Regions from separate parts of the Thalassotalea euphylliae genome, predicted to be linked through region 2. Evidence: riboswitches for the same ligand, from Rfam matches in the RefSeq annotation. Region 2 holds a riboswitch; the other holds the start of a gene.
What was found. Region 2 has a riboswitch for cyclic di-GMP ahead of DXX94_RS00325 (DUF3718 domain-containing protein). Riboswitches for the same ligand answer to the same signal wherever they lie in the genome.
Positions count from the first base shown of each region.

Region 1: another riboswitch for cyclic di-GMP. It lies ahead of DXX94_RS18145 (DUF3718 domain-containing protein); the one in region 2 lies ahead of DXX94_RS00325 (DUF3718 domain-containing protein).

Region 1 is NZ_QUOT01000001.1:4,125,931-4,142,216, forward strand. It holds gene pntB (Re/Si-specific NAD(P)(+) transhydrogenase subunit beta) at 1-47, shown strand, start outside; gene DXX94_RS18090 (S46 family peptidase) at 278-2,446, opposite strand; gene DXX94_RS18095 (zinc ribbon domain-containing protein YjdM) at 2,762-3,097, shown strand; gene DXX94_RS18100 (alanine/glycine:cation symporter family protein) at 3,303-4,715, shown strand; gene DXX94_RS18105 (STAS/SEC14 domain-containing protein) at 4,775-5,140, shown strand; gene DXX94_RS18110 (cysteine hydrolase family protein) at 5,175-5,735, opposite strand; gene DXX94_RS18115 (GlxA family transcriptional regulator) at 5,841-6,860, shown strand; gene DXX94_RS18120 (DEAD/DEAH box helicase) at 6,998-8,308, shown strand; gene DXX94_RS18125 (hypothetical protein) at 8,387-9,046, shown strand; gene DXX94_RS18130 (GGDEF domain-containing protein) at 9,101-9,991, opposite strand; gene DXX94_RS18135 (monovalent cation:proton antiporter family protein) at 10,259-12,229, shown strand; gene DXX94_RS18140 (patatin-like phospholipase family protein) at 12,237-13,394, opposite strand; gene DXX94_RS18145 (DUF3718 domain-containing protein) at 13,542-13,901, opposite strand; cyclic di-GMP riboswitch class I at 14,157-14,249, opposite strand; gene DXX94_RS18150 (hypothetical protein) at 14,405-15,202, shown strand; gene DXX94_RS18155 (3-oxoacid CoA-transferase subunit B) at 15,476-16,132, opposite strand; gene DXX94_RS18160 (CoA transferase subunit A) at 16,151-16,286, opposite strand, start outside.
Region 2 is NZ_QUOT01000001.1:76,446-92,731, reverse strand. It holds gene DXX94_RS00415 (error-prone DNA polymerase) at 1-2,639, opposite strand, end outside; gene DXX94_RS00410 (Y-family DNA polymerase) at 2,655-4,061, opposite strand; gene imuA (translesion DNA synthesis-associated protein ImuA) at 4,064-4,792, opposite strand; gene DXX94_RS00400 (hypothetical protein) at 5,097-5,324, shown strand; gene DXX94_RS00395 (hypothetical protein) at 5,399-6,022, opposite strand; gene DXX94_RS00390 (DEAD/DEAH box helicase) at 6,059-7,426, opposite strand; gene gltX (glutamate--tRNA ligase) at 7,622-9,034, opposite strand; tRNA gene DXX94_RS00380 (tRNA-Val) at 9,319-9,394, shown strand; tRNA gene DXX94_RS00375 (tRNA-Val) at 9,470-9,545, shown strand; tRNA gene DXX94_RS00370 (tRNA-Val) at 9,592-9,667, shown strand; tRNA gene DXX94_RS00365 (tRNA-Val) at 9,714-9,789, shown strand; tRNA gene DXX94_RS00360 (tRNA-Val) at 9,836-9,911, shown strand; gene DXX94_RS00355 (hypothetical protein) at 10,461-10,883, shown strand; gene DXX94_RS00350 (LysR family transcriptional regulator) at 11,088-12,008, shown strand; gene DXX94_RS00345 (ArsR/SmtB family transcription factor) at 12,226-12,537, shown strand; gene DXX94_RS00340 (rhodanese-like domain-containing protein) at 12,546-12,914, shown strand; gene DXX94_RS00335 (YeeE/YedE family protein) at 12,890-13,327, shown strand; gene DXX94_RS00330 (YeeE/YedE family protein) at 13,383-13,820, shown strand; gene DXX94_RS00325 (DUF3718 domain-containing protein) at 13,919-14,266, opposite strand; cyclic di-GMP riboswitch class I at 14,340-14,451, opposite strand; gene DXX94_RS00320 (RNA-binding S4 domain-containing protein) at 14,561-15,166, shown strand; gene DXX94_RS00315 (GNAT family N-acetyltransferase) at 15,218-15,703, opposite strand; gene fghA (S-formylglutathione hydrolase) at 15,804-16,286, opposite strand, start outside.

The DNA of each region.
Region 1 (16,286 bases), 4.0 Mb from region 2:
GTGATGCGAAAGAGTCAGTTGATAAAATTGTTCACGCGCTAGCTTAATACGATATTTGCAACAGCAAATAGATAATTTTATCAAATCCAGAGCCTCGCAAATTAGCGGGGCTTTTTTCAGCCCTAAACCTCTTAGTTGATTGGGCGGTTTAGGACTGAAAATAAAAAAAGAGCAACCAGTTGGGTTGCTCTTTCGCTATCTGATGTTAATTAACATTTTGTGGCTGGATAAGTCAGTGCTAATAGAGCCACCATATTTAGCCACATAGTGATTCTAATTATTTAACAATCGTTAACTCATCAACGATATTCTGTGCGTTATCCACGTTTTCCATTGTCCATAGCATAAACGGCGCACTCGTATGAATCGCACGGTTTAGTTTGGCGTCGTAATCCCAGTCACCGATAATCGACTCATAGACGCCGTCAAATGCTAAGCCAACAAATTCACCTTTACCGTTAAGGGTTGGAGAGCCTGAGTTACCACCCGTGATATCTAACGTTGATAGGTAGTTAACTGGCACTGAGCCTAACCTTTCACGGTAGTAAGCGCCGTAATTTTTGTTCTTAATCGCGGTGCGAATGTTGTCGAACAAGTCAAACTCGTGATCGCCAGCAACGTATTTAGCTAGCATACCTTCAAGCGTGGTAAATGGCGTTGCGGTAATACCGTCTTGCGGTGAGTAGCCTTTCACGTTACCGTAGGTAATACGTAATGAGCTGTTGGCATCGGCGTATACCGGCTCACCTTTTGATTGTTTAAAGGCGATCATCGCTGCCATATATTGCGGGCGAATTTGCGCTAATTGGCCAGTAAGCTCTTCACTTTGTGTCTCAAGCTTTTGATCGTGCTCGTATTGTGAAACGGCAAATTGAATGTATGGATCGTCGCTAGCTTTAAACTCTTCAACCGATTTTTTCATCCACGCTAAACGCACAGCTTCTTGATCAAGTTCCGTGTTGCTGTGCATTTTATCGAGTTTAGCGGCTAACTTTTTCGCATCAAATTCCTTGTTTGAATTGTTACTTAAACCGAAAAACTCATCAAATACGGGGTTGCGCTGCTCAGCAGGGAACTGGGCGTATTGTGCGATAAAGTGTGCTAGTACGGCCTTATCAACGGTCGCATCGTAACGGCGGTTTACCCGTTTCATTGCTTGGGTAAAGCGGTTCATGTCACGTTCTTGATAACCTTTTTTACGCTCTGCATCAGGTTTGTTTTTCTCGTGAGCTAGACGATATAAGCGTTTGGCAACACTGTACATATTGGTGCGCGCAATATAGGCCAAAATTAAATCACGCGCTTGGTGTGACTGACCTTGTGCAATAAGTTTATCAAGTTCGGCCAGCGTTTTACCGTATTGGCGCTGGCGTTTTTTCGATGCGTTTATCCAAGCTTTTAGCGCTGCTAATTCCTTTTCTTTGCGCTTAAGCATATCGCCTTTGTTAAAACTCTCGACCATTGAGCCGTAGTTTTTCGCATAGTTGGCAAGGCCTGCTAGCGTGCTTTCGTACTTGATGCGCGCTTCGCTTTGATCAGGCGCAGTGTTTTTGATGACGTCAATGTATTCTTCGCGGTAGCGTTTAGCTGTTGGGTAAACCCAAGTGAATTGATTCTTCACATCTTCCACTGTGCGGTAACGGTTTGTGCGGCCTGGGTAACCAAGTACCATCACATAGTCGTTTTCTTCAACACCGTTTGCATTTACTTTTAAGAAGGCTTTTGGTTTAAACGGTACATTGTCTTTGGAGTAATCGGCAGGCTGGCCGTCTTTGTTTACATAGGCGCGGTAGAAAGACCAGTCACCTGTGTGGCGTGGCCACATCCAGTTGTCGGTGTCGCCACCAAATTTACCTATGCTAGAAGGCGGCGCGTAAACTAAACGTACATCGCGAATCGCCAATTGTTTAATAAGGAAATACTCAAGCCCACCATGAAAACTAAACACTTCACAGCGGTAATCTTGTGATGTTTCACATTCAGCGACTAAGGCTTTTTGGTTTTTCTCTATCGCATCAAAGTAAGCTTTGCCTTGGGTTAATGACGAAATTGATCCGGTAACTTTATCTGTAACCTTAGTTAGCGACTCGGTTACGTATACACGAGAACCCGGTGCGGCCTGCAATTCTTCAGATAAAGACTTTGCCACAAAACCTTGCTCTAGCAGGTTTTTCTCTTCCGTTGAGTTGTATTGAATTGAACCATAAGCACAGTGATGGTTAGTGACTACTAGCCCTTGCTCAGACAAAAACGACGCAGTACAGCCACCTAAGCTGATAATGGCATTCATTGGGAATTGGTCTAAGTTTTCCATTTGTGTTGGATCAAGCTCAAGTCCAGCTTGTTTAAGCTTACCGCTGATTTCTTGAAGTTGATGTGGTTGCCACATACCTTCGTCAGCATGCGCTGACATTGATGCTGAACCAACAGCTAAGACTGATGCCATCGAAAGCGCTTTGTAGAGCGCATTAGGCAATCGATTTTTGATCATGATTTTTCCTATTTTGTTTTTATGCGTTGGCTACTTAGGGGGATCTAGTAGCTGCTTGCGATATGACGCAAACATATTAATTAAATTGAGATAATATAACAATGTTTCCTATTGCAAAGCGCCAAGAGCTTATGAGCCTGCGAACTTATGTCTCTATATCTTTGTGCACTAATCAGTAACAGCTTGTTACTCATCAGGTAATCCACTCGCTTGCCACCAGCTTAGCAAGTATAATACGCCTCTTTGAAAACCTGATATAAGTTGAACACAATGTCTTTACCTCCATGTCCACAATGCCAATCTGAATATGTTTATCAAGATCAAAGCCTATTAATTTGCCCTGAATGTGCTTATGAGTGGGATCCTGCCGAAGTTGCAGAGGAAGAAGCGATCAAAGTAAAAGATGCAAATGGTGCATTGCTTGCCGATGGCGATAAAGTGACTGTGATTAAAGATTTGAAAATTAAAGGCAGCTCACAAGTGATTAAAATTGGTACCAAAGCGACAGTTCGCCGCGTGCTTGATAAAAAAGATCACGAGCTAGACTGCAAAGTTGATGGCGTTGGCGAAATGATGGTAACTGCGCAATTCGTTAAAAAAGCATAATTCTCCTCTTGTTTTAAAAAGGCAATAAAGCTTTACTCAGTAAGAGCTTTAATGCCAAGTACATAGCTTCAATTTACCAAGCCTTTTCTTTTGGGCATTTGTAAGTAAATGAAGCGATTCCATCATATCCCAAATTCATCTTAGCCAAGGCTTGGCATAGTTTGCTAAGCTAGCGGCTAATATATTGTTAGTTTAAGAAATTTTTATGGGTGAACTAATTAGCCAGTGGGTTGGCTTTATCAATGGCTACCTTTGGGGTAGCGTCTTAATTTATTTATTAACAGGTTGTGGTATTTGGTTTAGCTTGCGTTTGAAGCTGATTCAATTGCGCCATTTCAAGCATATGTTTAGCTTGTTAAAACTCAGCCGAAATAGCAGTGAAAATGGTATTTCGTCGTTTCAGGCGCTTTGTACGTCATTAGCCGCGCGTGTTGGTACGGGCAACTTAATGGGGGTGGCGGTCGCCATCAGTTTAGGTGGCCCAGGGGCGATTTTCTGGATGTGGCTGATTGCCTTTTTCGGTATGGCAACCGCTTATGCCGAGAGCGCGCTAGGGCAGTTGTATAAAGAGAAAGACGAAAACAATAACTTTCGCGGTGGCCCCGCCTATTATATGCGCAAAGGCATCAACAGCCCGAAACTCGCCATTACGTTTTCATTGTGCTTATTCTTTGGTTATGGCTTTGTCTTTAGCTCAGTACAAGCCAATTCTATTACCGATGCATTCCAAGGCTCGTTTGGCATTGACCCATTAATGTCAGGCATCGTTATCACCTTGCTAGCGGCCTATATTATTATTGGTGGCCTGCGTAATATCGCACGTTTTGCTGAACTAGCTGTACCATTTATGGGTGTTGCTTATGTACTCGTTGCGCTGTTTGTCATTGCCATCAATATTGAGCAAATTCCGGCTATTTTAATGCAAATTGTTGGATCCGCATTTGGCTGGCAAGAAGCAGGTGGCGGTGTGGTTGGCGCAGCCATTATTCATGGGGTTCAACGTGGTTTGTACTCGAATGAAGCGGGTATGGGTAGCTCGCCTAACGCTGCGGCTGCGGCTGAACCAATGCCTCATCACCCAGCATCACAAGGTTATATTCAATCGTTAGCGGTGTTTTTCGATACCATGGTCATTTGTACTTGTACCGCGATTATTATTTTACTAGCGGGCGATTCTCTTGATGGCGTGATGGGTATTCAGTTGACGCAGCAAGCTTTAGCATTGCAAGTGGGTAGCTGGGGCGCTGAATTTATTACGCTGGCGATTCTATTCTTTGGCTTTACTTCAATCGTCGCGAATTATGCTTACGCGGATAACAACTTAAAGTACCTGAAGTTAGATAATCCAATTGGTCGCTGGTTTTTACGCATTGGCTTTTTGGCAATGTTGGTATTTGGTTCATCAGCGTCATTGCCGCAGGTGATTGCACTTGCTGATATGGCAACCGGTTTAATGACAGTGGTTAATGTGACTGCGTTGTTCTTGTTGTCAAAAGTCGTTATTCGAATTACCAAAGACTATCAACAGCAGCTATCAAAAGGTGAATTGCCTACGTTTGAAGCCAGCGAAGAAACAGAGAAATCGCTAGGTTTAACACAGGGCGTTTGGCGAAAATAGGCGTATACTTAGCTGAATAATCAATATGGTTATTTGTTGAGGATTACTCTCAAAGTAAGATGCTTAATGTCACACTACAACCCAATTACGGGGTAGTGATATTTGAACTAGATGGGCAGCTATCCGTGCAGGATTTTATTCATGCTGCCCATAAAATTGACCCTTATATTGACCACGCTGGTGGCCTCAAAGGTGGACTGGTTTGTGTGCTAGGCTGGCCGGTTTGGGAGTCGTTTGCAGCCTTTAGCCAGCACCTTGCTTTTATTCGCAATCACCACCATCAAATAGCGAAAGTTGCCATTGTCTCCAATTCCACCTCCTTCAAACTATTTGCGCCAATTTATGGCACCAGCCTACAGTGCCAAATTAAGTGTTTTGCGATTGATGCAATCGAGTCAGGTAAAGACTGGATTCTCGCCGATTAGCCTTAAGCGTCTTTCCTAGTTGCTCTTAGGTTCCTTAGATAAGTTTGGCTAAGTTCTCTGTACTATCGACATTGCAGTAGCCAAACTGCAATGCCGCCATAAAGGCTGCATGAACGTGTTTGGCTGGTACGGTCTCACCTTCGAAAGTTAAGTCTAAAGTAACACAGGCGTCGTGTGCGACATGGCTGTCATAGCCTAAATCCACTGCTGCACGGGTAACGGCATCAATACACATGTGGCTCATTGCCCCGACAATAATCAATTGATCAATGTTGCGCTCATCGAGTAACGCTTTTAAATCGGTATCGCGAAAGCTGTTAATTTGCTGTTTCAGTACCACAGGCTCGCCATCAATTGGCGCTAGGCTTTGATGAATTTTCGCACCGTCAGAATTTGGTAAGAAAAACGGCGCTTCTTCGGTTGGAAATTCATGGCGAACATGAATCACAGGAAGTTGTTTTGCGCGAAATTGTGCCAGTAATACTTTTGCTTTTGCCGCTGCTGCTTCGGTACCTGAAAGTGCCCATTTTACCCCTTCATATGTTGGAAAATAATCGTTTTGAAAGTCGATTAATAGTAGTGCTGTATTTGCCATGTTTAGCCTCGTTTTTTGGTTTAAATACGTTTTGTTGTTTAAGTAAATGTTCAGCGGCTGCTGAATCAGTAAGGCTATTTTGAAGAAACTTTGCTAGGCTTACGCATGGCATTAATGGCATTAATCAAGGTAAAAGTGACAAATAAAGGTAGTAACAAGATAAAGCAAGTTAGCCGTCATGTTGAGCGCACTAAAACTATTAGAGTTGTGATCATCAATTACCCAGGTGCTATGCAAAGTGCCGTGTATGGTTTGCTAGAACTATTAAACTTGGCGAATAAAATTATTGCAGATGAGCAATTAGCAATGACTTTTAGCGCCCAAATAACCACACCAGAGAAGTTGAGTGCAGATGAAGAAGGCGCTTTTGATTTAACGCCTGAAGTGATTATTTTACCGCCTAATTTAGATGGCGAATATTATTTAAATGCTGGGCAGCCACTGCTCAATTTCCTGAAACAAAGCCATCAAGCGGGCTCTACATTATGCTCGGCTTGTGCTGGCGCTTTTATACTGGCGCAAACAAGCTTGTTGACCAATAGAACTGCCACCACACACTGGGGCTTAGCTGATCAGTTGCAGCGTGAATACCCGCAAATTCGCCTTAAGTCAGAAAGTATTTTGATTAACGATGGAGATATTGTCAGCGCGGGCGGGTTAATGTCTTGGCTAGATCTGGGCTTAGAGTTGGTCGGCCAATATGCCAAGCCTCACGTGATGCGGAAACTGGGCAAGTACCTGATTGTAGATACCGGAAAGCGCGAGCAGCGCTATTATCAAAGTTTTACGCCAATATTCGATCATGGCAATCAAGCAATGCTCGCGGTGCAGCACTATATTCAGGCAAACTACGACACTAAGCTTAACAATAAAGTGTTGGCTGGTGTGGCGCATACATCAGAGCGCACGTTAATACGCCAATTCACCCAAGCCACAGGCTTGAAGCCTGTTCAGTATATTCAACGTTTACGAGTGCAAAAAGCTTGCGATATGTTGGAATCTAGCGCATTGAGTTTTGAACAAATAGCGTTGTCGTTGGGCTATGAAGATGCCAGCAGTTTACGCAAAGTGTTTGTTAAAATTGTCGGCCTTGCACCGTCCGAGTTTCGGGCAAGATTTATCTAACTCTACTGTTACTGGCATATGTAACTGGCATATGTAACTGAAATATTTAATTGGAATAGTCGGCAAGTAAGCTCGCATCAACAGTGGGATAGGGTATATAATCGCGCGATTATTTTAGGTGTTGGTGGAAAAAGAAAATGAGTGTTGATGCAATTGGCTTATCAGAAGGGTTGTTAAAAGCAGTTAAGCTATGTGGTTATAAGCAATTAACCCCAATCCAGCAACAAGCAATTCCTGTTATTCGTACTGGTAGTGATGTACTGGCTAGCGCGCAGACTGGCACAGGTAAAACGGCAGCCTTTACCTTGCCAATATTGGATAAGTTAGCTCATCAAGCAACTACCGAAACACCAATATTAAAGGCGCTTATTCTAACGCCAACACGTGAGCTTGCGATTCAAGTAGGCGAAAATATTAAAGAGTACAGCCAATTTTTACCCATTAAACACGGTGTGATTTTTGGCGGTGCTGGCATGGCTGGGCAAGAAAAAGTGCTTAAAGCTGGCGTTGATATTTTAGTCGCGACACCTGGCCGTTTGCTAGAGCATTTGCAACTGCGCAACCTTTCTCTTTCTCAAGTTAAATACATGGTGCTTGACGAAGCTGATCGTATGCTCGATATGGGCTTTTTAACGGATATTGAGCGCATTAGCGAGCATATTAAGCACAAACACCAAACCTTAATGTTTAGTGCGACGTTCTCAAATAAAGTTAAAACCTTAGCGAATCAAATTCTACACACGCCAAAAACCATTGAAGTGGCGAAACAAAATACCACGTCAGGCAAAGTGAAGCAGGCCGTTTACGGGGTGTCGGAAGCGCGCAAACGCGAGTTGTTGTCAGAAATTATTGGTGTGAATAACTGGCACCAAGTCATGGTGTTTGCCGGCACACGTGAAAGTGCCAATCAACTGGCCAAAGAATTAAAGCTTGATGGTATTAAAGCGGCACTATGTCATGGTGAAAAATCACAAGGTGCGCGTAACAAGGCGTTAGAGCAATTTGTTGCTGGCGAAGTACGCGTTTTGGTGGCAACTGATGTCGCAGCTCGTGGCCTAGATATTCCTAACCTGCCGTATGTAGTGAACTTCCATTTACCATTTTTAGCAGAAGATTACGTGCACCGCGTGGGTCGTACTGGTCGTGCGGGCAAATCTGGTACTGCCATTTCATTAGTTAGCCCTAAGGATGAAAAATTCTTAGGCAATATTGAACAGCTTATTGGCCGTAAATTTGAAAAAATAGTGTTGCCGGGCTACGAAATGACAGAGTCTGAATATGATGCTAGCAAGCGCCATGTAACTGAAGCGGCTAAGAAGAACCGCTATCAAACCACACGCGATAAAAATCGTCGTGTTGCTGACAAACGCAGTGCTGGCGCTAAAAATGTTAAACACAAGTCAAAAGGTAAAGCCAGCGCAGTAAAAAAAGTGAAAAAGCGCAGATAGTACTCGCTGGGCATTTGGGGCAAGACGGGCAGAGTATAGGTGCTAGGAATAAGTGTAAGGAATAGGTGCAAAGATTAGATGCAGGAGCGCATTGAACTCTTAGTCGATATTCCCTTTGAATATCGCCATACCTGCTGGTTTTGCGGTGAGCCAAGTGATCAATTCGTTACTTTCCCTCATGCTCGCCATATTGTGTTGGCTTGTCCTCACCCTAAGTTGACCTTATCAAGTTGCCGCGAATGCCGGCAACTGGCTTATCAAGCCAAAGTCGAACACGTATGGCATTTACGCGATGAAGTCAAAGTAGGGCTGATTCGAAAGTATCGCAAAGACTTAGCGATTGGTATTAATTGGACGCCTGAAGAGCTAGCCAATGCTGGTTTTGAAGGAGGCAATTTCGAATCCTTCCAACGCAGTGCGTGGTTTATGTATGAGGTTGCTCGCGATCGCGTCAATTATCGCGGTTGGCCGTTGTCGCTTGGCGGCGAAGATATCGAACATGAAACCAATGCACTTAGTTTTGATTTTGATGGTGTTTGTTACCCATCAATTAACGAGGCGATTTCACATTTCAGCCAAAACTTTGGATTTAATCGACAGATGTTGGTTAAAACATTGGCAATAGTTGGCACAGAGCAGTTTGCCAAGGCGGTAAGGTTTTGCCGTTTGTTGGTGGCAGCAACACCGGATGAGGTTAAAGCCGCACTTGTTGAGCTAAAAGCTCAACAAGCAAAATAGCCGCACGCTGAGCGTGCTTGAACACAGTAAAAGTGGCGCAGGTAGTGCCCAAATTTATACTAAGCTCAGGCGTGGTGCCATGTTCATTTTTTTACGATAAAGCGCTTGGTCAGCTCGTTCGAAAAAGCTCTTTTCAGTGTCAGCGCGATTCATAAAAGTCGCGCCCAAGCTACACGATACTTGATACTTCTCTAAATAACCATCGGCAGCGACAGCATCGTGAATGCGGTGATAAATCACTTCTAACGATTCTTTGCCTGCACATTCAATTAGTACTACAAACTCATCACCACCAAAGCGGAATAAGCTGTCAGAATCGCGCACACTGACACGTAGTGCATCAGCGAAATGTACCAACACTTTATCCCCCACAGCATGACCATAGGTGTCGTTGATCGCTTTAAATTTATTAAGGTCGGCGACAATAAGCCCTACCTGATTGTGACTGCGATTGGCTTGATGCATCGCTCGTTTAATTTGCTCGTCAAAATAACGGCGATTACCTAGACCCGTTAAGCTGTCTTGCATCGCAAGCATTAATGCAGTGCGGTACGTTAACGCATTGTTTAACGGATTCAGGAAGTAGCGGTGTAGCTCATTGAGTATTTTTTCGTTACTACCTGACAGCGGCGTATTTAAACCATAAACTAATCGACCAAGGTGTTGACCATTTAGTGACAGATTGAAATGGCGAGAGATTTTACCGCTGCGGCTACCTCGAATACTTGCTTCAACACTTTCTGCTTTGAAGCTTAGGCCACTAAACTCAACATAACGGCTAGCCATCATCGCGAACTTGTTTAGTAGTTCGTTAAGGTCAAGCGTGGTTTGCAACTGTTCAAGCAAGGCCAAGCCAAGTTGATTGTTTTCTAAATGATTAGATTCAAATAACCTGAACGCATTAAAGTCGGAAAACTGTTGTTCTAATAAGTTGAGCGTTTGCATAAAACTACCTGCTAATACTGCGTTTGTGGTATGTCAAAAAATTGTTATACCGCTGTGTTGACTTAGTTAAAGCAAACACCGTGCCTACTCTTGGACGGACGAGTTAAGTATTTTAATTACCTGAATACTAAGGTATAAGTGAAGGGTACAAATGAAGTGTATCGGTTAACGGTATAAATTGGTGTTAGTAGAACACCTGTGAGATAAGCTTGCAGACTTGCCAATTCCCGACGACTCTCGACAAACCACAGCTTGCAAGGAGCAGATGTGATAGCTCATCTTGAAATTCTCGCCATACTCGCCTGCGCGGTATTAATTGTATTTGTCTTTCGCAAGCTTAATTTGCCTGCCATTTTGGCTTACTTAGTCGCTGGCGTGCTGGTGGGTGAGCATGGGCTAGCGTTGTCAAACGAGCATGTTGATTACGAGCATTTTGCTGAACTTGGCATTGTTTTCTTGCTATTTACCCTTGGCCTAGAATTCTCATTGCCGCGCTTATTGGCGATGCGGCATTTAGTGCTGGCTGTGGGCAGTCTGCAAGTACTGATTTCAATGGCCTTTATCATGGTTGTGTCAATGCTATTTGGCTTGTCATTTGCCGCCAGCTTCGTTGTCGGTGGTATTTTGGCGCTATCGTCTACCGCAATTGTCATTAAACAGCTAAGTGAAACTGGGGCGATGAAGCGCAAGTCCGGTCAAATTTCTGTTGCTGTACTGTTATTCCAAGACGTTGCTGTTGTTCCTTTGTTAATTATCATTCCATTACTAGCCCCACAAAACGAAGGCTCGATGTTTATCGCACTAGCATGGGCGCTGATCAAAGGTGTATTTGTTGTTGGCATTCTATTCTTTGTCGGTAAATGGTTGCTGCCACGCTTATTTAACTTAGTGGCTAAAGTGCGTACCGATGAACTCTTTGTATTGACCACCTTGTTAGTGACCTTAATGGCCGCATCGTTAACGCAGTGGTTTGGCCTATCAATGGCATTAGGTGCATTCCTGGCTGGTATGATGCTTGGCGAAAGTGAGTACAAATATCAGCTGGAAGCGGATATTCGCCCTTACCGTGATATTTTGCTCGGCTTATTCTTCGTTACTGTTGGCATGAAATTAGACATTAGTTTATTGCTGGCATCTCCCGGCACTTTATTAATGACTATGCTTGCGTTTATGTTAGCAAAAACCTTGATTGTACAATGGGCGGCGGTTCGTGCCGGCGAAGCGAAAAAAGACGCTTGGGCAACTGGTTTTATGCTGGCACAAATGGGGGAATTTGGCTTTGTCTTGGTCGCACTTGCCACGCAAGTGAATGTGTTAGCTAATGACGTTGCTTCTTTGCTACTGGGGGCAGGGGTTATCAGTATGGCGATTACCCCTTATATTATTAACAATGCCCGAAAGTGGGGACGCTGGCTAGCTAACGAAGACCCCGTAGACACTTCAGATTTAAGGGATTTGCCAGAGACTACGCAATCGCTAAAAGACCACGTGATTATTTGTGGCTTTGGCCGCATTGGTCAAACAGTGAGCCGCTTTTTAAAACAAGAGCATATCGAGTTTGTCGCAATTGATATTGATCCGCTGCGTACGCGCAAAGCCCGCGAGGCTGGTGAAAACGTATTATTCGGTTCGTCACGACAAACTGAGTTGCTGCATGCTGCACATTTGTCAGAAGCAAAGCTAGTCGTTATCGCGTTTGGTGAAGACAAACAATCAGCAGAAGTGATTCAACGCGTGCGTAGTTTGTCGCCGGAAGTGCCTATCTTGGTGAGAACACGCAATGATGATCAGTTAGAAATGCTACAAAAAGCAGGTGCCAATGAAGTGGTACCAGAGAGTTTAGAGGGGGCGCTGATGTTGGTTTCACAAGTGCTATCCTTGTCTGGCGTGCCGTTTTCTCGTGTTGTGCGCCGCGTGCAACGAGAGCGGAAAAATCACTACAACCATTTACACGGCTTCTTCCAAGGTGAACAAACCGATATGAGCCCAGAAGCTGTTGAGCGCATAGAATTTGCTCATGCGATTTTACTCACAGAAGACTCTTTTGCTAATGGGCACAGTATTGGCAGCTTAGATTTAGCTAGCAGACGCGTAAGTGTTATTGCCTTAAAGCGTGATGGCGTGGAAATTGACGAGCCCGATAATAATACCTTGTTACAAGCACAAGATACGTTAGTGCTACGCGGCAAACCTCGAAGAGTTGAACGTACAGAGCGCTACTTGCACGAAGGTGATTAAGTGGAATTTAGCAACCTAGCGCTAAAAAGCCTCTAATATCTTGCTCTTGTGCCATGGCATCATTGAAGCCGAGTTTGATCAATTCTCGGCAATAATGTTTATCAAATAGTAAATAACTTAATAAGCTCGATTCAGGATCATTTTTTACGCCAACACTTCTTAGCATCAAACGAACCCCTACCGGTAGATATTCATAATATTCGCTGGCTAGGGCGTTAAAGTCGTGGCTTGGATTAATTAAAAAGCTACCAATTTGTTGCAAGCCACTTTTTTTCGCACGAACTTTAGGGTCGATTAGTGCTAGCGTGGCATTCATTCGGTTCATTCGTTCTAGGTCACTTTGCAGTGTGTCTGAAAAAACCGAGTCAAGCATATGACCGGCGACCGTAGCTAATGTAGGCGGGTGAGGGTTGTTTTCTATTGGGTGAATTGGTTGTTTAGGTTGTTCGACGCCAATGATGAAAATACGTTTTGCCCCTAAGTGAATAGGAGGGCTAAGTGGTGACAACTGATGGATTGAGCCGTCACCATAGTGTTGGTGGCGTATTTTTACCGAAGGAAAAACTAACGGAATTGCAGCTGATGCCATCAAATGTTCGCTGTCAATTTGGCACCGTTGACTGAGTCGCTTAGCTCTGACCCATGGCTCGATAGCTCTGGCCGACTGATAAAATGTCACCGAATCACCGCTGCAATAGCTCGATGCTGTAATCGATAGCGATGATAAATAGTGATTTTTTATATTAAGGTCGATTCGCTTAAAATCGATAACCTGATTGAGCAGCTGGCGTAGTGGTGCATTGTCGAGCAAACTACGTGGCCTTTTAAGTGCATAGTCTGCCTGAAATCCAGCAGCAAAGCCTGAAAATATATTATTAAAAACGGCCGCTGTATTAGTGCGATAAATGCGGTCGCACGATAAGTTTTTCCATATCCACTCCAGCTTTTTAACACCAAGATGAAAGCAAGATGCATAACAGGCTAGTGCCGTGGTATTAATTGCCCCAGCTGATGTGCCACAAAGGATCGGAAAGGGTATGCCGTGATTGCGCGGAATAAATTTCGCGATAGCCGAGAGTACACCTACTTGGTAGGCTGCGCGTGCGCCTCCACCAGTTAAGAGTAAAGCTGTTTTACTGCCTTTATAAGTTTTCTTTGGCGTCATTAACGTTGAGCTTCCTTGCAAGTACGGCGAATCGCTAACTATTAGCTTAGCGAAAAAAAAGCCAGCGGTTAAGCTGGCTTTTTCGTTTTAGCGACATAAGAATTATCAACTAGCAAAACATTATTACTAGTGTCTACCAGTTAATAATTAACTACTAACGCGAGCGTTAGCAGCATCCACTAAAGGTTGCGATCCTGCCTGTAGAGAATTTAAATTTGCAGAAACAACTTTCTTAGATAATTTTTTAATCATCATCGAACCTGTTTTTACAGAATTTTTCGCTACGGCAAACTCCAACAAGTTCTGACCATTACATTGAATACCAGAAAAAATACTACGTACTTTTAATTTATTCGTCTTTAAAAATGAACGCATGCGTTTTTTGTCATCAGCTGCCACGTATTCACATACACTTTGTGCAATGTCATTTGCGTTGGCTTTTGGTGCAGTAACCACAGACGTCAAAGTTAAAGCTGTGATGGTAGAAACTAGTAATAATTTTTTCATTTTTAATAACCTTAAAGCTAATTGAGTGTTAGAAAAAAGAAAAAACCACTGGAACGTACCCTTTTGATGAGGTAACTCCGCTGTCATAGACGATAAATTGATGAGAATTTGCTTACGATAAAGGTGGAGACTGTTCAGTAACTGAACGTCATACTTACAACTTGAGGTAAGGGCAAGACTCCTATTTTGCCGATATTCTACGTCCTTGATAAGCTTACTTAAGCGAGCTTAACGCAGTTAATGACAATTTGACCTAATATCAACATGCAAACACTTAACAATCTGTGTTTTGTCCTTAGACCGGTGGCTTTGCGTAGCATGCTTTCACATACTTTGCCTTTTCTTTGTCACCCTAATTAGTATCAAATCCGGTAACACTTTGCAACAAAGGCGGTTAAAAAGCGCGCTTTTACTTGGGTTGTAACTGTAAGGCAGTCTAAAGAGTTAGTGATAACCGTCTATAATTATTGAAACTTATCGGGAACCTAGGACGCTCAATAATCATGGATTTTTTTGACAATATTGTGATGTTAGTTGGCTGTCTACTGATTGTTGTAGGCGTAATCATGTTCGCCATTGGTAAGAAAGAGAGTGCTAACCAGAATAACGTGGAAGGGTTTGGTATTAAGGTTAACGTGAGTAACCCTTCAATTATTTTGATAGTGCTTGGTATCGGCTTATTACTCGTCCCTCGCTTATTGCCTAGCGACGCAAAAGTAGGTGGTAGCAGTGCAGACAAACCCGCAGTAGGCCTACCAAAACCTGCCCAGCCAGACTTTAGCGGCAACAGTGAAATTACAAAAGCAGATGATTCATACGAGGACTTAGGCCATGACGAACTTAGTGGCCGTGACGAAGGTGACAGTGGTTACTTGCCAGATCAAGATAAAAGCAACGAACAGGAATTTGAACCTGTATTTGAACCTAAAAGAAAAAATCAGCCACAAATTTACTTTCCAAGTGGGCTATGGCAATTAAGCGGTTACGCTGAAAATGGCATTGATTTAACCGATAACGTAAATGGTTCTATCGATTTTAGTCCGCGCTCAAGCAATAGCGCTCAATGGGTTACTGACTTTGTTATTGTCGACGGTTGGGGCAATATGGCGCGCTATCAATACCAAGGATCGATGAGTTATCGAAATGGTGGTTACTTTATTACCATAGTAAACAGCACAGATCCTAATTTTACCGGTCAACAATCTGCCCCGATGGATTTAAAAATAGATAGCGATGGTAGGCTACATATGGGCTATCGTATTAATAATATGGATATTTTGATCCACTGGTTAGAGAACTAACGGCAGCTAATATTGCAATGCAGTCTAGTTGTGTTAAGAGCCCAAAACTTCAAACTGGAAAGTTTAATAATCAATAGCTAGCGCTCAATAATCATTGGTAAAAGCTCAGTAGTCCTAAGTTTTTGCCATCGATGAATCCGGGGAGCAGGGAGCTGTCGGCTAAGAGCTGTGAGGTAGGAATAGCGAGCCGTTATCAATTTTGCGATGAGATAACGGCTATATTTGCGGAAACGATTTAATTAGCTAATTTAGCCAAAAAACAGCTTCAAAGCGCTAAAACTGCATTTCAGGCACTTGTTCAGGTACCACTAATTCACCAGCGGTCAGCTTAACGATTTCTGCTACTGACACGCCGGGTGCGCGTTCAAGCAAATGGAATTTACCATCTTTTATTTCCAAAAAGGCCAGATCTGTTAGCACCTTTTTAATACAGCCTTTGCCAGTTAAGGGCAGGGTGCATTCAGGTAGTAACTTTGACTCACCGTGCTTTGAGGCATGGGTCATGGTGACAATAATATTATCCGCGCCAGCGACTAAATCCATCGCACCACCCATACCTTTGATCAGCTTACCGGGGATCATATAGGAGGCAATATTACCGTGAATATCTACTTCAAATGCGCCTAAAACCGTTAAATCAACATGACCGCCACGGATCATGGCAAATGATTCCGCCGAGTCAAAAATCGACGCACCAGTGATTGCGGTTACCGTTTGCTTGCCCGCGTTGATCATATCAGCGTCTAACTCATCTTCGGTGGGAAATTGCCCCATGCCGAGCAAGCCATTTTCTGATTGCAGCATCACTTCCATGCCCTCTGGCACATAGTTAGCGACTAGGGTAGGGATGCCGATACCAAGGTTAACGTAATAACCGTCTTTTAGCTCTTGCGCAACGCGCATTGCAATTTGTTCACGTGATAATGCCATGATGTGCTCCTTATGCGCTTATAAGTCAGTTGAGTGAGCTGAGTCGGTTGACTGAACAGGGCGAACAGTGCGCTGCTCAATGCGTTTTTCAAAACTGCCTTGGATCAGGCGGTCAACGTAAATTCCTGGGGTGTGGATCTGGTCAGGGTCGAGT
Region 2 (16,286 bases):
GTACGAGTTGGCTCTGAATGTAGGCTGGAGAACAATGGCATTTCGTCTTCCTGATTCATCAATTGCCAGCGAGTTTGATAGCGATTACCTGTTAGCAAGTGAAAAGCATTGGCACTCGCCAATTGCTCAAGGGAATAACGATTTAGTCCTAACTTTTTGATGTGATTGATCGATTTAAAGCCTTGTTCAGGCCTACTTGATAGCAAAATATTAGCTGATTGCTGAGAAAAACCTTTAACAATACGTAGTCCTAGGCGCAATCCTTTCTCACCTAAATAGTCAACCACTTTATGGTCGTAGTACGAGTGATTAACACACACTGGCAAAATTGTAATTTTATGCCGCTTAGCATCTTGGATAAGTTGTGAAGCGGAATAAAAGCCCATTGGCAAGCTATTCAATAATGAGGCGTAAAAAAGCGCCGGATAATAGCATTTAAGCCAAGCAGAAACATAAGCTAATACGGCAAAAGATGCTGAGTGACTTTCTGGAAAGCCATATTCGCCAAATCCGAGTATTTGATTAAAAATTTGTTCAGCAAACTCAGCTTGGTAGCCACGTGCTTGCATACCACTGATTAGTTTATTTTTAAATTGCAGTAGCTTACCGTTTTTCTTCCAGCTAGCCATTGCACGGCGTAGCTGATCAGCTTCGCCCCCCGTGAAACCTGCAGCCACCATTGCCAATTTGATAACTTGTTCTTGAAAAATCGGCACACCTAAGGTGCGAGAGAGCACCTCTTTGACTTCTTCTGATGGATATTCAATGGCTTCAACGCCATCACGTCGTTTTAAAAATGGATGAACCATATCTCCCTGAATTGGCCCAGGGCGAACAATGGCAATTTGAATGACTAGGTCATAATAATTAGCAGGCTTTAGTCGTGGCAACATACTCATTTGAGCCCTTGACTCAATTTGAAATAAGCCAACTGTATCTGCCTGCTGGATTAACTTGTAAACCTTGGGGTCGTCTTTTAGCTTAGTAATCTCAGCAATACTGAGCGATCTTTGATAATGATCTTTTACTAAATCAAAGCACTTACGAATCGCGCTCAGCATACCAAGCGCTAATACATCCACTTTTAACAAACCGAGTGATTCTAAGTCGTCTTTATCCCACTGGATTACTGTACGGTCTGTCATACTGGCATTTTCTATTGGTACGAGTTCGTACAGAGGGCCCGCTGAGATAACAAAACCACCAACATGCTGAGACAAATGTCTTGGAAACCCTCTGATTTCATTTACTAGACTAATAAATTGTTGGCCTTTAGTTGATTTCGGGTTTAAACCAAGCTCAATCACCTGAGATTCCCAGCTAAGTCCTCTGTCACGGCGATTTATGTTTTTAATAAAAAATTCGAGTTGCGTAATATTAATACCAAGTGCTTTGCCTACCTCGCGGATGGCACTTTTTAAACGGTAAGTGATCACTGTTGCAGCAATAGCAGTACGCTCGCGTCCATACTTTTGATAAATGTACTGAATAACTTCTTCACGTCGTTCATGCTCAAAATCAACGTCAATATCAGGCGGTTCGTCACGCTCTTTACTGATAAAGCGCTCAAATAGAACACTAATTTGCCTAGGATCAACCGAGGTGATGCCCAAGCAATAGCAAACAATAGAGTTAGCTGCCGAGCCACGTCCTTGGAACAAAATACCTTGGCGTTTAGCAAACATGACCACATCATGAATGGTCAAAAAGTAATAGGGATAATTAAGCTCTTCAATCAGAGTCAGCTCTTTTTCAATAGTGTCACTGATCTCCGTGCTGATACCTTCTGGGAAGCGCCCTGCTATGCCTTGCTTTACCAGTGATCTTAAATAATCCATAGGCTTCTGCTTTTTAGGCACTAATTCTGCCGGATACTCGTATCTAAGCTCACTTAAGTTAAATTGGCATAGTTCGCTAATAATTAATGAACTTCTAAGCCATTCTGGTTTAAACAACTTGCTAAGTTTGGCTAAAGAGCGCATTGCCCGCTCACAATTAGGCAAGCGCTTATCACCTAATTCCTTGACAGTTGTACCTGCGCTAATTGCCGCTAACGTGTGCTGTAAAACCAACCGCTCTGATGTATGCATAAGCACACCACCGCAAGCTGTGATAGAGAGTTCGAGCTTATCGGCGAGTTGTTCGCAATGACTAAGGTAAGCTTGTTCATTGTTAAGTAAATGACGCTGTACACCTAACCAAAGTCTTTTACCGTGATATTTTACTAGCCAACTCCCCCAATGTTGATCACATACCTGCCCTGTTGGTAGCCAGATAATCAAGCAGTGCTTAAGTGACATTAGATCCCATTCCTGTAGATCGTATTCACCTTTTTCACTGCGTCGACGAGCGTTAGTGATAACTCGACATAACTCAGCATAAGCGACACGACTAGGACATAATAAAAGAAGCTGTAGCTCGCTATTAAGCCAAAACATACTGCCAACAATTAACTTAATATTGAGTTCATGTTCTTTACTCGCCGTATATGCACGAACTACTCCTGCAACCGAGCACTCATCAGTTATCGCCAGCGCTTCATAACCAAGAAAGCGAGCCTGGAGTATCAGCTCTTCTGGATGCGATGCTCCTTGTAAGAAAGAAAAGTTACTTTGGCAAAATAATTCGCTATAACTCATTTGCGGTAAGTCCCACTAACTAAATAAGCCATGCACAAACCAGCGTTGCTGTTTATCTCTAAACAACCATAGCCATCGACCTTGTTTACTACAGGCAACAAAGTAGTCACGATTTATAGGGGCATCATCCCACCAACCGGTAACGATACGCTCTGGCGGTGACATGACTTTTACTTGTTCTTGGAGCGGTAACGGTACTGGTAATAGGATACTCGGACGCAGCTTTAAGGCTACTGTGGTTTCTTTCAATGCAGTGAATGGTGGACATAGCCGATTAGCAACTTCAGGTCTGGCATCTTGCTCAATACCCAGCCCTTTTACTTTATCTTCTCCTAATTTCGCACTAAGAACAGACACTAACTCTGCTGCTGTAGTACTTCCTTGTGACCCCTTAAATAAATCCTGATGTTGTCCATATTTATTAACAATCTGCTTAGCGGTTAAACTAATGCCAATAACAGGCGCTGCTAAAGCGATAGATGTTAGTTTAAGGTGTGTAAGCTGTAACCATTTGTCGGTTTTATATTCACCTTGGGCTGCACCTATTTGTATGCAGAGATCTGCATGATCACGTTGGTGTAGTAATAACCTAACTTCAGTTACCAGCTTGTCTCTACGTACTAAATAGTTTTCTAATAACCCATACAACTTAGCTAGTGGCTTCGTTAAATACTGCTGGTTACTAACTTCGAAATACAACTCTAAATATTGTTCAAACTGCTCTGGCGGAATATAAAAAACAACCTGATGTTGCAGATCTCCGGTTAACTGGCCAATGTAGTTAACTACTTCAATAGTGAAGCGTTTCGCCAATTCAGGTAAAGACAGGCTAAGTAGATCTGCTAACTTATGCACGCCCACTCTTTGTAATCGCACAATGATTTGTTTATCTAAATCACTATTAATTAGCTTTTGCTGTTTTAGCTGAGCAAGCAACCAAGGTTTATTATCAGAGAGCTGATCTAATTGCTGTCGTGCTAATAAACGTGCTGCATTAGGAGAATAACCCGTTGCATAGTGAAAATTAACGGCTAATGCTCTTAATTGCGCTGATAGCTCCTGCCAATAATGAGCCAGATCACGGTACAAACTAAGCATATTACTTACCCGGAGTAATAAGCCATTAGGCGGATATAACGCTATATCTGCGCTTACTGCATAAAGCCAATGAGCAATATGCTTAAGCCGCTGTGTTTCTATATCTGGTTCATATACTTTAACTTGTATATTGTCGGTCAAAGATGCTGCCGTACCAAGCCCCATGCCCAGAGTTATCCCCTGATTCTTAGCAAGTTGATTAAGTTGTAGAACCTCATTGTTTTTATCGTTAACAATAATTAATGGGGTCTGTTGATGCTCAGCCGCCTGATAAATAGTATCTAACTGTAGTTGAGGAAAGTGTAAATAAAGCCAAAGTGACATAGCTAGACAACTTGCACATGACCACCACTAGAAAATGGCAACACGTTGTTTGATGAAGAATAAGGCACAGAATTTGATGAATCCACAGCGGAGTCAGCAAAGGTTAATGCAGGCCATAAGTCACTCATATCAATGAGAAAAGGTGCAGAAGGCCAACCACGCTTGCGTTTATTTATCTTTGCTAACACTCCTTGTTGATGAGGTACTAGGGATAAACTTAAATCAAAAGGTAAGGTAACTCCCTCTAACTTTTTTTCACGTAAAATAAAGTGAAAGCTGTTGCCAACGTCACATGCAACTTGCAACCGTTTAACTTGGTGTATCGCTAACGACGCTTGGGTCCACATTACAACACTATGACAAGCACCGCTGCGTAAGCATTGTTCAGCAGCCCATAATGCTTGTTGGTGCTCATCTAAAGAGAGAACTAGCACCTGCTCAAGCTCAATCCCTTGCTCAGTAAGCATTTCTGAGCAAATAGTGCCCATGGAGGCAATAAACACGATTAAACGTTGTTCTACCGCCGCAGCCATTAATGCAGGAATTAACAAACGCAACTCGCCAATACCGCTAACACTTTGGATTTCGTTAACACCTTGCGGGAAACCACCACCTAGCTGTTGATCAAGGGGGGCAAATCCAGATGGCAAACACACTGGCGAATGAGCTTTTTTGGCATTGCCTTGCCATACTAAATCTTGGTTTTGGAGTAAGTCGATTAAATTATTCATTTCTTTTGCCTGTATATTTTTACAGTATAATAGTTAAATGATAATTTACCAATGGAAATTAGCTTGTAGACATCTAATCCATTAGCAATGTCTGCCTACAATGCAACCAATAAGCAAGTTAAAAGCTTTTAGGTACCTATGAATCTTGAATCAGCTTACTTTTGAATATTTTATTTCAGCACCACCACAAATGCTTTAAGAGCATGGCGAACTAAAACCTAGGGTGATAGTCATACTAACTGTTGAACGCGATTAGGCGATTAGGCGATTAGTAAAGAAGGTAATAAAAATAAAGAGGAAGAACATGTTAAGACTATTTACAGTCGTATTTTTACTGATAGTTGCTATTGGTTGCAGCAACAAAGCGCTTTATGAGCTTGGCCAAGGCTACCAAAAAAGTGAATGTGTTAATAACGCCCAGTCAGGTGAAGAATATCAGGCTTGTCATCAAGCAGAAAAGCCTTATCAAGAATACAAAAAAGAGAGAGAAGCCGTTGTAGGATCAACTAAGTCAGATAGTGACAAAAACTAGTTTATTAATTTTTAAATTGCTTATGTACTTAGCGCTTTTTTTAAATAGGTCTAGCACAAGGCACACTTTATTTTTTATTCACTGATTAAACAATTAAAGTCTGCTAAAAAGCTATCATAGCCAACCTGATTGTAATTTTTTGAATGTGAGTTTAAATAACCATGCAAATACGGCACTTGATAGGCGCTAACATTTTCTTTCGTGGCTAACTTTTCAGTAAGTGCGGTTACCTCAAAATGAGACTCAGATTGAGGAAAAATTAGCCTTGTTTCTACATCAGGTTCTAGCGCGCTATAGTTGCGAATTTGACCACCATAAATACCGATAACCTGCTTTATTTCCGGTAGATTATTATTAGATAGCTTTTTGTCAGGCAACAAACCCGTGTTACTCGAATGGCATGCCAGTAACCAAGCGACAGATGCACCAACGCTAAAACCTAACACTGTTAAAGGCTTTGCTTGTTCATCTTGATTTAATGAGGTTAGAAATTTAACCAGCATATCAGCGTAAGTTTCAACGCCAATATGCTGAGAAAAGTATTGGTAGGCAGCTTGCTCGTCCGTGAAATTAAGGTTTTCACCTTGGTATGGATCAAACAAGATTGTTTGTGAGCCTGTTATATCGGCAAGTGAATTAGCAAGCGCTTCAAACGCAGGTGTGCGACCGAAGATATCGCTTACCAGTACTATCGTCACCTGCATATTCCCTTAAACACGCAAAAATACCTAGCCTTATTCTTCGTCCTGCTTGTCTATTTCTTGAGCTATCTCGCGATCTATTTCGTTGGGCGCTAACTTAGGACCTTTACGCATAATTGGCATATCACCCGCATCTTGCAGCGTAAACATGGTTTTCTTATTCACGCGTTTGGCTTTTGGCGCTGTAGCTTTATTAGCAGCTTTTTTTGGCTGCGCTTTTTTCACTGGCTTTTTCTTCGGCTTAGGTTTTAAGCCTTTAAACTTGGCTTTTAAACCATCAATCTCATCAAAGCTGATGGTTTGCTGTAAAAAGCCTTCCACGTTTTTAAAGCTTAACCAGTCTTTAGGACCGACAAAGGAGATAGCGTCACCTTTGTTGCCCGCGCGACCTGTACGGCCAATGCGATGGACAAACTCTTCGGTATGCTTTGGCATATCAAAGTTGATCACATGCGAAACATTCATTAAATCTAGGCCACGCGAAGCAAGGTCTGTTGTGATCAATACTTTATGGCGACCTTTGGCAAAGCTTTCCATAATCTGGTTGCGCTTACTTTGATTTAAATCACCACTTAGGGCAATGGCGTCTATGTCCTGCTCGCTTAGCTCACCTGCCAAACGTTCAGTATCGCTGCGAGTTGCAGTGAAGATAATTAGCTGCTGAATGTCTTCGTTTTTCAGCACATGGCTCAGCATAGCTTGCTTGTGATCTAGATTATCGACGAGATAAAAACGTTTGTTGATACCTTGATGCTCAGTGTGACCGTGTTCAATCGCGATGCGCTTTGGTGATTTCAGCAAATCAGCAGCAAAGTCATTGACTTGCGCATGGTCTAAGGTAGCTGAAAACAGCAAGGTTTGGCGTTTACGGTGATCGGCTGCCTTATTTATTTTCGCTAATTGCTCAGCAAAACCTAAGTCGAGCATGCGATCGGCTTCATCGAGCACTAAAAGCTCTAAGCCTTGTAGGTAGAAATGCCCTTGGTCTAAGTGATCCGCTAATCGACCTGGAGTCGCCACAATAAAGTGAGGATCTTTACTTAAGGTTTTGACCTGATCGTTAAAGTTTTCACCACCTAAAATTAATACCGTTTTAAATTGGGTATTGGCGGTAAATAAGCGCAGTTGTCCATACACTTGTTTCGCTAATTCACGCGTAGGCGCCAAAATCAATACACGCGGATCTTTCTTTGACAAAGCGCGTTGGGTGCTGACACGTTGAATGGCTGGCAGAATAAAGGCTAAGGTTTTACCCGAGCCAGTTTTAGAAGACGCAATTAAGTCGTGACCTGCCACTGCAACCGGAATGGCTTTAGTTTGAATTTCGGTAGGTTCAGTAAACCCTTGATGTTCAATACTTTCCATTAAACGTTTATCTAAACCAAAATTGCTAAAATTCAATACTGTCTCCTAAAAATAAAATCTTGAATGACCTCATTATAGTTGCTCTGACCGCGACAACTTAACTAACAAAGTCGATGTAACTAATAAAACTAAAAATGCTGAGCTGCCACATTTATAGAACTAGCAGCTCAGCATTCAAAAAGATAATGACTACATGTTTGCGGCCATCGTAGCCTTCAAATAAACAATTAATTAACTGTTTGCTACGCGCTCAGCAATAACCGCTAACGCCATATCAATACGCGCTAATACTTTTTCTTTTGGTAAAAGCTCTAGTGTGATATCAAGCGATGGTGAGTTACCTGCGCCCGTTGCCGCAACGCGAAGTGGCATACCCACTTTACCCATGCCTAAACCAAGCTCTTCTGCTGTGCCGTTAATCGCAGCGTGAATGTCTGCTGCTACCCAGTTTTCAAGCGCAGCTAGCTTTTCTTTCACTAAAGTTAACGGCTCGGCCGCCACTGGGCGTAAGTGTTTTTTCGCCGCTGTGGCATCAAACTCGGTGAAATCTTGGTAGAAGTAGCTAGAAATTTGCGCCATTTCTTTTAGGGTCTTAACGCGATCTGCTTGTACTTTAACGATTTCAGCAAGTGCTGGCCCATTGTCAGTACTAATACCTTGGTCAGTCATGTGCCATGCTAAGTGCTCAGCGACATATTCTGGATCCATGGTTTTCATGTAGTGCTGGTTTACCCAGATAAGCTTGTCTGTGTTAAACGCCGATGGTGCGCGGTTACAACCGGTTAAGTCGAAAAGCTCAATCATTTCATCAATTGAGAAAATTTCTTGGTCGCCGTGTGACCAACCTAAACGCACTAAGTAGTTTAATAACGCTTCTGGTAGGTAACCTTCATCGCGATATTGCATTACGCTAACAGCGCCATGACGCTTAGATAGACGTTTGCCGTCATCACCTAAGATCATCGGGATGTGCGCATACTCAGGCAAGGTTGCGCCTAACGCATTTAAGATGTTGATTTGACGCGGCGTATTGTTTACGTGATCGTCACCGCGAACCACGTGAGTTACACCCATATCCCAGTCATCAACAACAACCGTTAAGTTATACGTTGGGCTGCCGTCTGAACGTGCGATAATTAAGTCATCAAGCTCTTGGTTAGCAATCACAATCTCGCCTTTAACCAAGTCTTTGATCACCACTTCACCCTCTAATGGGTTTTTAAAGCGAATTACGTAAGGCTTATGTTCAGGCCAATCTGTGCGCTCACGCCACATGCCGTTGTACTTTTCTTTTTCACCTTTTTCACGCGCTGCTTCACGCATCGTTTCAACTTCTTCTGGTGTACAGTAACAGCGGTAAGCATTGCCAGATTCAATTAACTGCGCAATCACTTCTTTATAACGGTCAAATCGCTCAGTTTGGAAGTAAGGGCCTTTGGTCCAATCTAACTTTAACCAGTTCATACCATCCATAATGGCGTCAACCGATTCCTGAGTTGAACGCTCTAAATCGGTATCTTCGATACGTAGGATAAAGTCGCCGCCATTTTTCTTTGCATATAACCAGCTATATAAAGCAGTACGAGCACCGCCAACGTGAAGGTAACCGGTTGGGCTTGGCGCAAAACGCGTAGTTAAAGTCATAAGTAATTCACCAACTAATTGAGCGAACAGACAAAGCGCGGTTTGCCTATTCGTTATTCTTAAAAAATTGCGCGCTATTTTATCAGCGCTATGCCTTATATAACAGCCTTATATACTAGCTTTTATTGTGGTGAATACTGTTTAAGTGCTAAGAAAAGTATGTAAAACCAACACATTGCCGAATATTCCCGCAAACCATCTAAAATGCTGGCGATTTTCATAAAAATCGACTTTTATGTGTTGACAGTAAATCAAAGCTCCCTATAATACGCCCCCACAGAGACGGACGGTTAGCTCAGTTGGGAGAGCACCGCCCTTACAAGGCGGGGGTCACTGGTTCAAGCCCAGTACCGTCCACCACTTCTCACATCAGGTTTTAAGTGTTAGGTCTCAATCACTTTATTACTCAGTGACTAAATAAGTAAATAATGACCCGGACGGTTAGCTCAGTTGGGAGAGCACCGCCCTTACAAGGCGGGGGTCACTGGTTCAAGCCCAGTACCGTCCACCACTTCTTTTGAGAAACGAGTGGCTAAACAAAGATAACTCAATAACCCGGACGGTTAGCTCAGTTGGGAGAGCACCGCCCTTACAAGGCGGGGGTCACTGGTTCAAGCCCAGTACCGTCCACCACTTCTTTTGAGAAACGAGTGGCTAAACAAAGATAATTCAACGACCCGGACGGTTAGCTCAGTTGGGAGAGCACCGCCCTTACAAGGCGGGGGTCACTGGTTCAAGCCCAGTATCGTCCACCACTTCTTTTGAGAAACGAGTGGCTAAACAAAGATAACTCAACGACCCGGACGGTTAGCTCAGTTGGGAGAGCACCGCCCTTACAAGGCGGGGGTCACTGGTTCAAGCCCAGTACCGTCCACCACTTCTTAAAGTTATATCCTCTTAATTTATCCATTTATTCGTTTATCCCTTAATCTAGTCCTGTAAGTTTTATTCCTTTAAATACTGGTAAGCAAAGAGAACTCTTTACTCTTTAAAACCTATACCAATGCATTAGTTCAAGCCCTGCACTTTCAGCTGCTTTTAATTTTCTTCTTAATGCTTTACTTTGTTCTAAAAACACTTTGTACGGTTTGCCAACACACTACGCTATTACGTTACCAACACTAATAGCCCTCTAGCTAAGGACTTAAACGCACAGAAACCATTCTAATTTTGTACGCGATCGTCAAAACTAAATGAGTTGTCACGCGCTCTTATTCCATAATAAATTCTGTTTTCCAAACTTCATTTATTACGACTCGTAATTACTTCTGTCTATTCATCAAAACTTGCTTCAAATTACTCGCCCAAATATGTGCTATCGTTATTTTTTAATGACTTTATTTTGATTAAATAAAATGTGTGGTTAGGTAGACTTCCCATCTCTACCTAGTAGTTGTAAGGGACACTTACGTATAGGAAATATCCAATGGCTACAATCACATTAACCGAAGAACAGCGCAAAGCAATTAAGCAGGATTTTGAAAACCAAGTAGAAATGCTGAGTGACGAAGAAGTTGAGGTACTCGCAAGTAAGATCAATGACAAGGTCAATATTCCCTTCGTTAGAGAGAAAAAGGAACAAATGATCTTAGTCAAAACGGTGAAAAAATTTGATCGCCTGCTCTATAGAAACTTGCCAAATGAGTTGTACGGTTTAGTTAAAGACTCACAAGACGGCATCTCTGATGACGAAGCCAAAGAGCTTGAAGCTACCTTAACCGAAAGACTTAACAAGAAGTTTGATATTCCCTACATCCCAGAAATCATAGAAGCTAAAATTTTTAAGTTATTAGTTGGCTTCATTGTGAGTGCGATGAGAAAAAACTTCAGCATTCTTCACCAAGCTTGATCACTATCGATACTATGGAAGGTTAACAACTATAGCCTTGTTACTAAAAAGCCTTCCATAGCGTAAAGTTCGCCCTTACTTTTAGAGTACTCCTTTATTTGTTCCCAAATGCTGAGTAAACACCATATCTCGCTTAGTAAATGGCTAGTTTAAGTCTATAATGCCAGATAATTATTCAAAGATTATCAAATAGTATTAAACAATATGCTAGTAGACGATTTACAAGTTGTACTAAAAGTTGCTGAATTTCAAAGTATTAAACAGGCTGCCGACAGTTTAGATATCCGCGTAGCGACTGCAAGTACAGCAGTTAAACGAGTAGAAAAACATTACGGCATTGAACTGTTCGTGCGCTCGACAAGACAATTGCGTTTATCTTCCGCCGGTGAAAAATATATTCCGCGTATCGAACAAGCGGTAATAACCCTAAATCAAATAGGTCAAAGCGCTCAGGATGAACTCAATCTCGTTGATGGCGAATTACGCCTTGCTGTGCCTTCAGATTTGGGTCGTAATATCTTACTGCCGTGGTTAGATGAGTTTATTGAGGAACACCTAAAACTCAGCATTAAACTAAATATCGGGGATCGAAACACAGACTTTTATCGCGATCCAGTAGACGTTGCCCTACGTTACGGCGTGCCAAAAGATTCAAACATGTTTGGTTTTAAAATATGTGACGTGCCACGAATATTATGTGCAGCCCCGTCATATCTCAACAAAGTTACACCACCTAAGCACCCTAACGATCTAACGAAACTAAATGGTTTGTGCTACCAAATTCGAGATTTAGTTAACAATACATGGGAGTTTTCTAAAGGTGACGAGACCTTTAAAGTTAAAGTCCCTAGTAACCGTGTTGTCAATGACGCCGAAATAGTTAGACGCTGGTGTGTAGCAGGTTATGGCGTTGCGACGAAATCGGTGTTAGATATGTCGACCGATTTACTTACTGGTCGAGTAGTCAATTTAATGCCTGAATATTCTCCAAGCCCTAAAGAGCTTTGGCTGATCTGCCCTTCTCGCCAATTAATTACACCTGCAGTGCGTTTACTTCGTGACCACATTACCCAGCGATGCCAGCAATTACTTGACGAATTGCGCAGTTCTGGCCATCTCGTATAACCAACTATCGCCAACTTAGCTAGGTTTGAAATATTTAAAAAATAATTTTTGACCAATTACACAATAGTGCCAATTTAAATCAAAGATTACGTTGGCACTAACCAATTTTATACATTACTATATTAGTAATATCTAATTTAGACTTTTCTAATTTATATTTTCCTAACATAGTTATTTCTAACAATAGAAACCACTAATATGAAACTTTGGTATGAAAATGAACCCTGAACAATTGCACCAACAAGTTACTCTTGCAAGTAGCTATTTAAAACGTTTAAGTCATCCCGTCAGGTTGCTGGTGCTATGTACGCTGGTAGAAGGTGAACGTTCAGTTAGCGAGCTCAGTGAGTTAAGTGAACTTACCAATGTTAGCCAATCCGCTCTTTCACAGCACCTCGCGGTACTACGCGAACATGGTTTAGTGAGCACAAGACGTGAATCTCAAACCATTTTCTATTCACTAGCAGATAAACACTGCATCAAAATAATTGATGTGCTCCACGAAATTTTTTGTCCTACAAGCGAATGAGTAACTTTATGAAAATGACACCAGCAGGCCTTGTCGACCAAGCTCGCCAAGCAATCAATGAAATTAGTATTGAGCAATGGCAACAAAATGCAGAAGACTTTCTAGTCATCGATGTTAGAGATGTAAACGAGCTAGACAAAGGACAATTACCAGGCGCCAGTCATATTTCTAGAGGTCTATTGGAATTTCAAATCTTGAATCATCCAAAACTTATTAAGTTAAACGATATAGAAAAAGCAGCAGCAAATATTTTACTTTATTGCCAGTCAGGTGGGCGCTCAGCGCTTGCTGCTCAATCACTTATGAATATGGGCTTTAACAATGTAACTTCACTTGCGGGAGGCTATAACGAATGGTTGAAATTAACAGCCAAGTAATCGTCAGCGCTCTTTCTGGTGGTGCACTCATTGGTTTAAGCGCCGTTTTAATGATGCTGCTATTTGGAAAAATAGCTGGAATTAGCGGTGCATTTGGTCAACTGATAACGATTAGCAAAGGCTCATTGAAAACGGCCGCATCAAGCTGGCAGTTCTACTTTCTTATTGGTTTGGCACTTGGTGGCTGGCTGTATAGTAAAGCTTTCGGTATTAACTTCGACATGCGAGAAAATTTCTCCACTAGCTTGCTTATTCTTTCAGGAATATTGGTCGGTTTTGGTACACAACTTGGCAACGGTTGTACCAGCGGTCACGGCGTTTGTGGCATCGCCCGATTATCGATACGTTCTATCCTAGCCACTTGTCTGTTTATGGGAAGCTCAATAGTTACCGTGTACTTAGTTAAGCTCTAAATGGACACTTAACTAGAAAAATACTACTAAAAATATTTGATTTGGAAGCAGCAGAATGAAACCGATCATTGCACTAAGTATTGGAGTCTTATTTGGCTTTGGTTTAACCCTGGCACAAATGACCAACCCACTAGCCGTTATTCGCTTTTTAGATATCACAGGAAAATGGGATATTCGACTTGCCTTTGTTATGTGTGCGGCACTACTTGTTACGTTAGTTGGCTATCGTATTTTATTCAGTAAACTCGATAAGCCTTTGCTATCGCTTAAATTTCGTTTACCCAATAAAAGTAACATCGACAGTCAACTTATCATAGGTTCAATAATGTTCGGCGTGGGTTGGGGGTTAAGTGGTTACTGTCCAGGGCCAGCGATAGCAGGAATCACAATTAACCCAAGAGAAAGCCTCATTTTTATACTGGCCATGTTCGTCGGCGTTAAAGCTCATCACCTCAGCGTTGAAACTCAGCGTAAAGTTAAAATAGCCCAGTAGTCACATAGCTAAATTCCCAAATGCAAATACGCGGCAGAACTCTAGGCATAAAAAAAGCGAGTATTGAGCTCGCTTTTTTTAGAATCTTTTTTTTGATATTAGCCGTTTACACGCTTGTTAGCAGCTTCAATCAAAGTAGCGTCAGTAATTGATGCCATTGTACCTTTTACTTTTGATTTTGGTAACTTGCTAATCATTAAAGCACCTGTTTTTACAGCATTCTTTGATGAAGCAAATTCTAATAGGTTTTGACCGTTACACTGAACACCGTCAAATACTGAACGAATTTTAAGGTTATTACTTTTTAGGAAAGAACGTAAACGCTTTTTGTTATCTGCTGACACATACTCACATAGGCTTTGAGCAACGTCTGAAGCGTTTGCCGCTGGAGTAACAGATACAGAAGAGATTAACGCGATTGCAGGAACTAGCAATAATTTTTTCATGGATTAAAAACCTTTACACAACAAGTCAAAAATATAAGTAAGTACTTGAAACGCACAAAAGGTCCCTGCTGCATTAGGTAGTACCGCTGTCGTAGTAGTTTATTCAACAAAAAAGCCTTTTAAATAAAAACCTTAGACCGATAACTTTGCGTAGCACCCTTTCAGATACCTTGCCGTTTCTTGCGGCGCGCAATTATACGCAAGGTAGTTTATTTAGCAAGCAGTTTTTTACATATTTTTACTGTTTTATCTCAATGTTTTACCAAAAAACTTGTCTACTTTTCACTCAACCTCATGAGTTTATTAGCAATGCAGCATTTTGACCCCTGTGATAAAATGCGAAAAATTTTTTATATCGCTGATAAAAATATGGCAAACGTCTACTTAGTTGAAATTGATCAACAACCTATCGAACTCTATAAACTCCTAAAAATTGCCGATTTAGTGTCTGGTGGTGGCGAAGCAAAAGTATTGATCGCAGAAGGTTACGTGTTGCTAAATAATGAAGTGGAATTTCAAAAGCGTAAAAAAGTTTACGATGGTGATTATATCCAACTGGGCGATAACATCATTGAAGTGCAATATGTTGCGCCTGAGTATGAACCACAGTTAGTTGAATCTGCTTTGCAAGAAAATGAGCTAGCAGAAAGCGAGCAAAAAACCAGCGACGGAGATGAACCATTTGCCTATCAAAATAACGAGCCTAAACCACACCAAGCAGTAACTAAACAGCAAGCATCTAGCAATAAAAAAGGCGGCGACAAATCAAAAGCACCTAAATCAAAAGCAACTAAACCAAAAAGTTCCGCTAACAATAAAGGGAATAAGAAAAAAGCAGCGAAAGAGCCAGACCAAAAAACGGATAAAAACTCAGGGAAAAGGCGCGCTATTTCGTTTTAACACGCCAACTATTTAAAGCTCCAATGGGCTAGGCTTAAATTGCAAAATAAGCTATTTAAGCTTTTTCTCCCAAAATTCGGCTTTGCCCATTGCAGGATCTAACTCATAGCCAGTAAAGCCAAACTTTTCATAGGCATTCATCGCCACTTTATTGCCTGAAAGTACTTCGAGTGTCACTTTGCTACAGCCTTTTTCTCTGGCAAGTGTTTCAACCGCAGCCAATAATTTTTGGCTTAAGCCTAAACCACGAAATTCGCTATTTACCGCCATATCGTGAATATTAAGGATAGGCTTGCAAGCAAAGGTAGAGAAGCTTTCAATACAGTTGGCTAAGCCCGCTGGCTGGTCATCCACATAGGCGATCAAGCTGGTCATAAAGTTGCGCTGTTGCAATGCTGCCGCCAAATTTTGCTTAGTATCCGGTGATAACGCTTCACCCCCCCCCATGGGGTCTTGAGCATATTGATCTAGTAATGCTATCAGCTCTGCCATTTGCTGTGCGTTGTGATAATCGACCTTACATATTTCGATTGTCATAAATTTCTATTTAAAAACAGTAATATTATCGCAAATAAGCTACCTGCTTAGCACAGATTGTCAACCCTTCACTAGGCTAACTCAGCGACTAAACCAACTGCTAACCTTGCAAATGCTTGGCGTGAAATATTAAATGGTCATCAATAAAGCTGGCGATAAAGTAATAACTGTGATCGTAGCCCGGCTGCATACGCAAGGTTAACTTGGAGCCATGTTGTTCAGCCGCAGCACTTAGTGCCTCAGGCATTAGCTGTTCAGTTAAAAACTGATCGGCATCACCTTGATCCACTAGCATAGGCAGTTCAGCTTTATCTTGGGTGAGTAAGTAACTGGCATCATAGTTTTGCCAAGTTGATTTATCAGTGCCTAAGTAAGCACTAAACGCTTTTTGGCCCCAAGGGCAGCGCATTGGGTTAGCAATTGGGCTGAATGCCGAAATTGAGCGATAGGCCGATTGATTTTTCAAACCTATGGTAAGTGCACCATGGCCCCCCATGCTATGCCCAGAGATTGATTTCACTGACGTAACTGGAAAGTTCGCTTCGATTAATGCTGGCAACTCTTGAGTGACGTAATCATACAT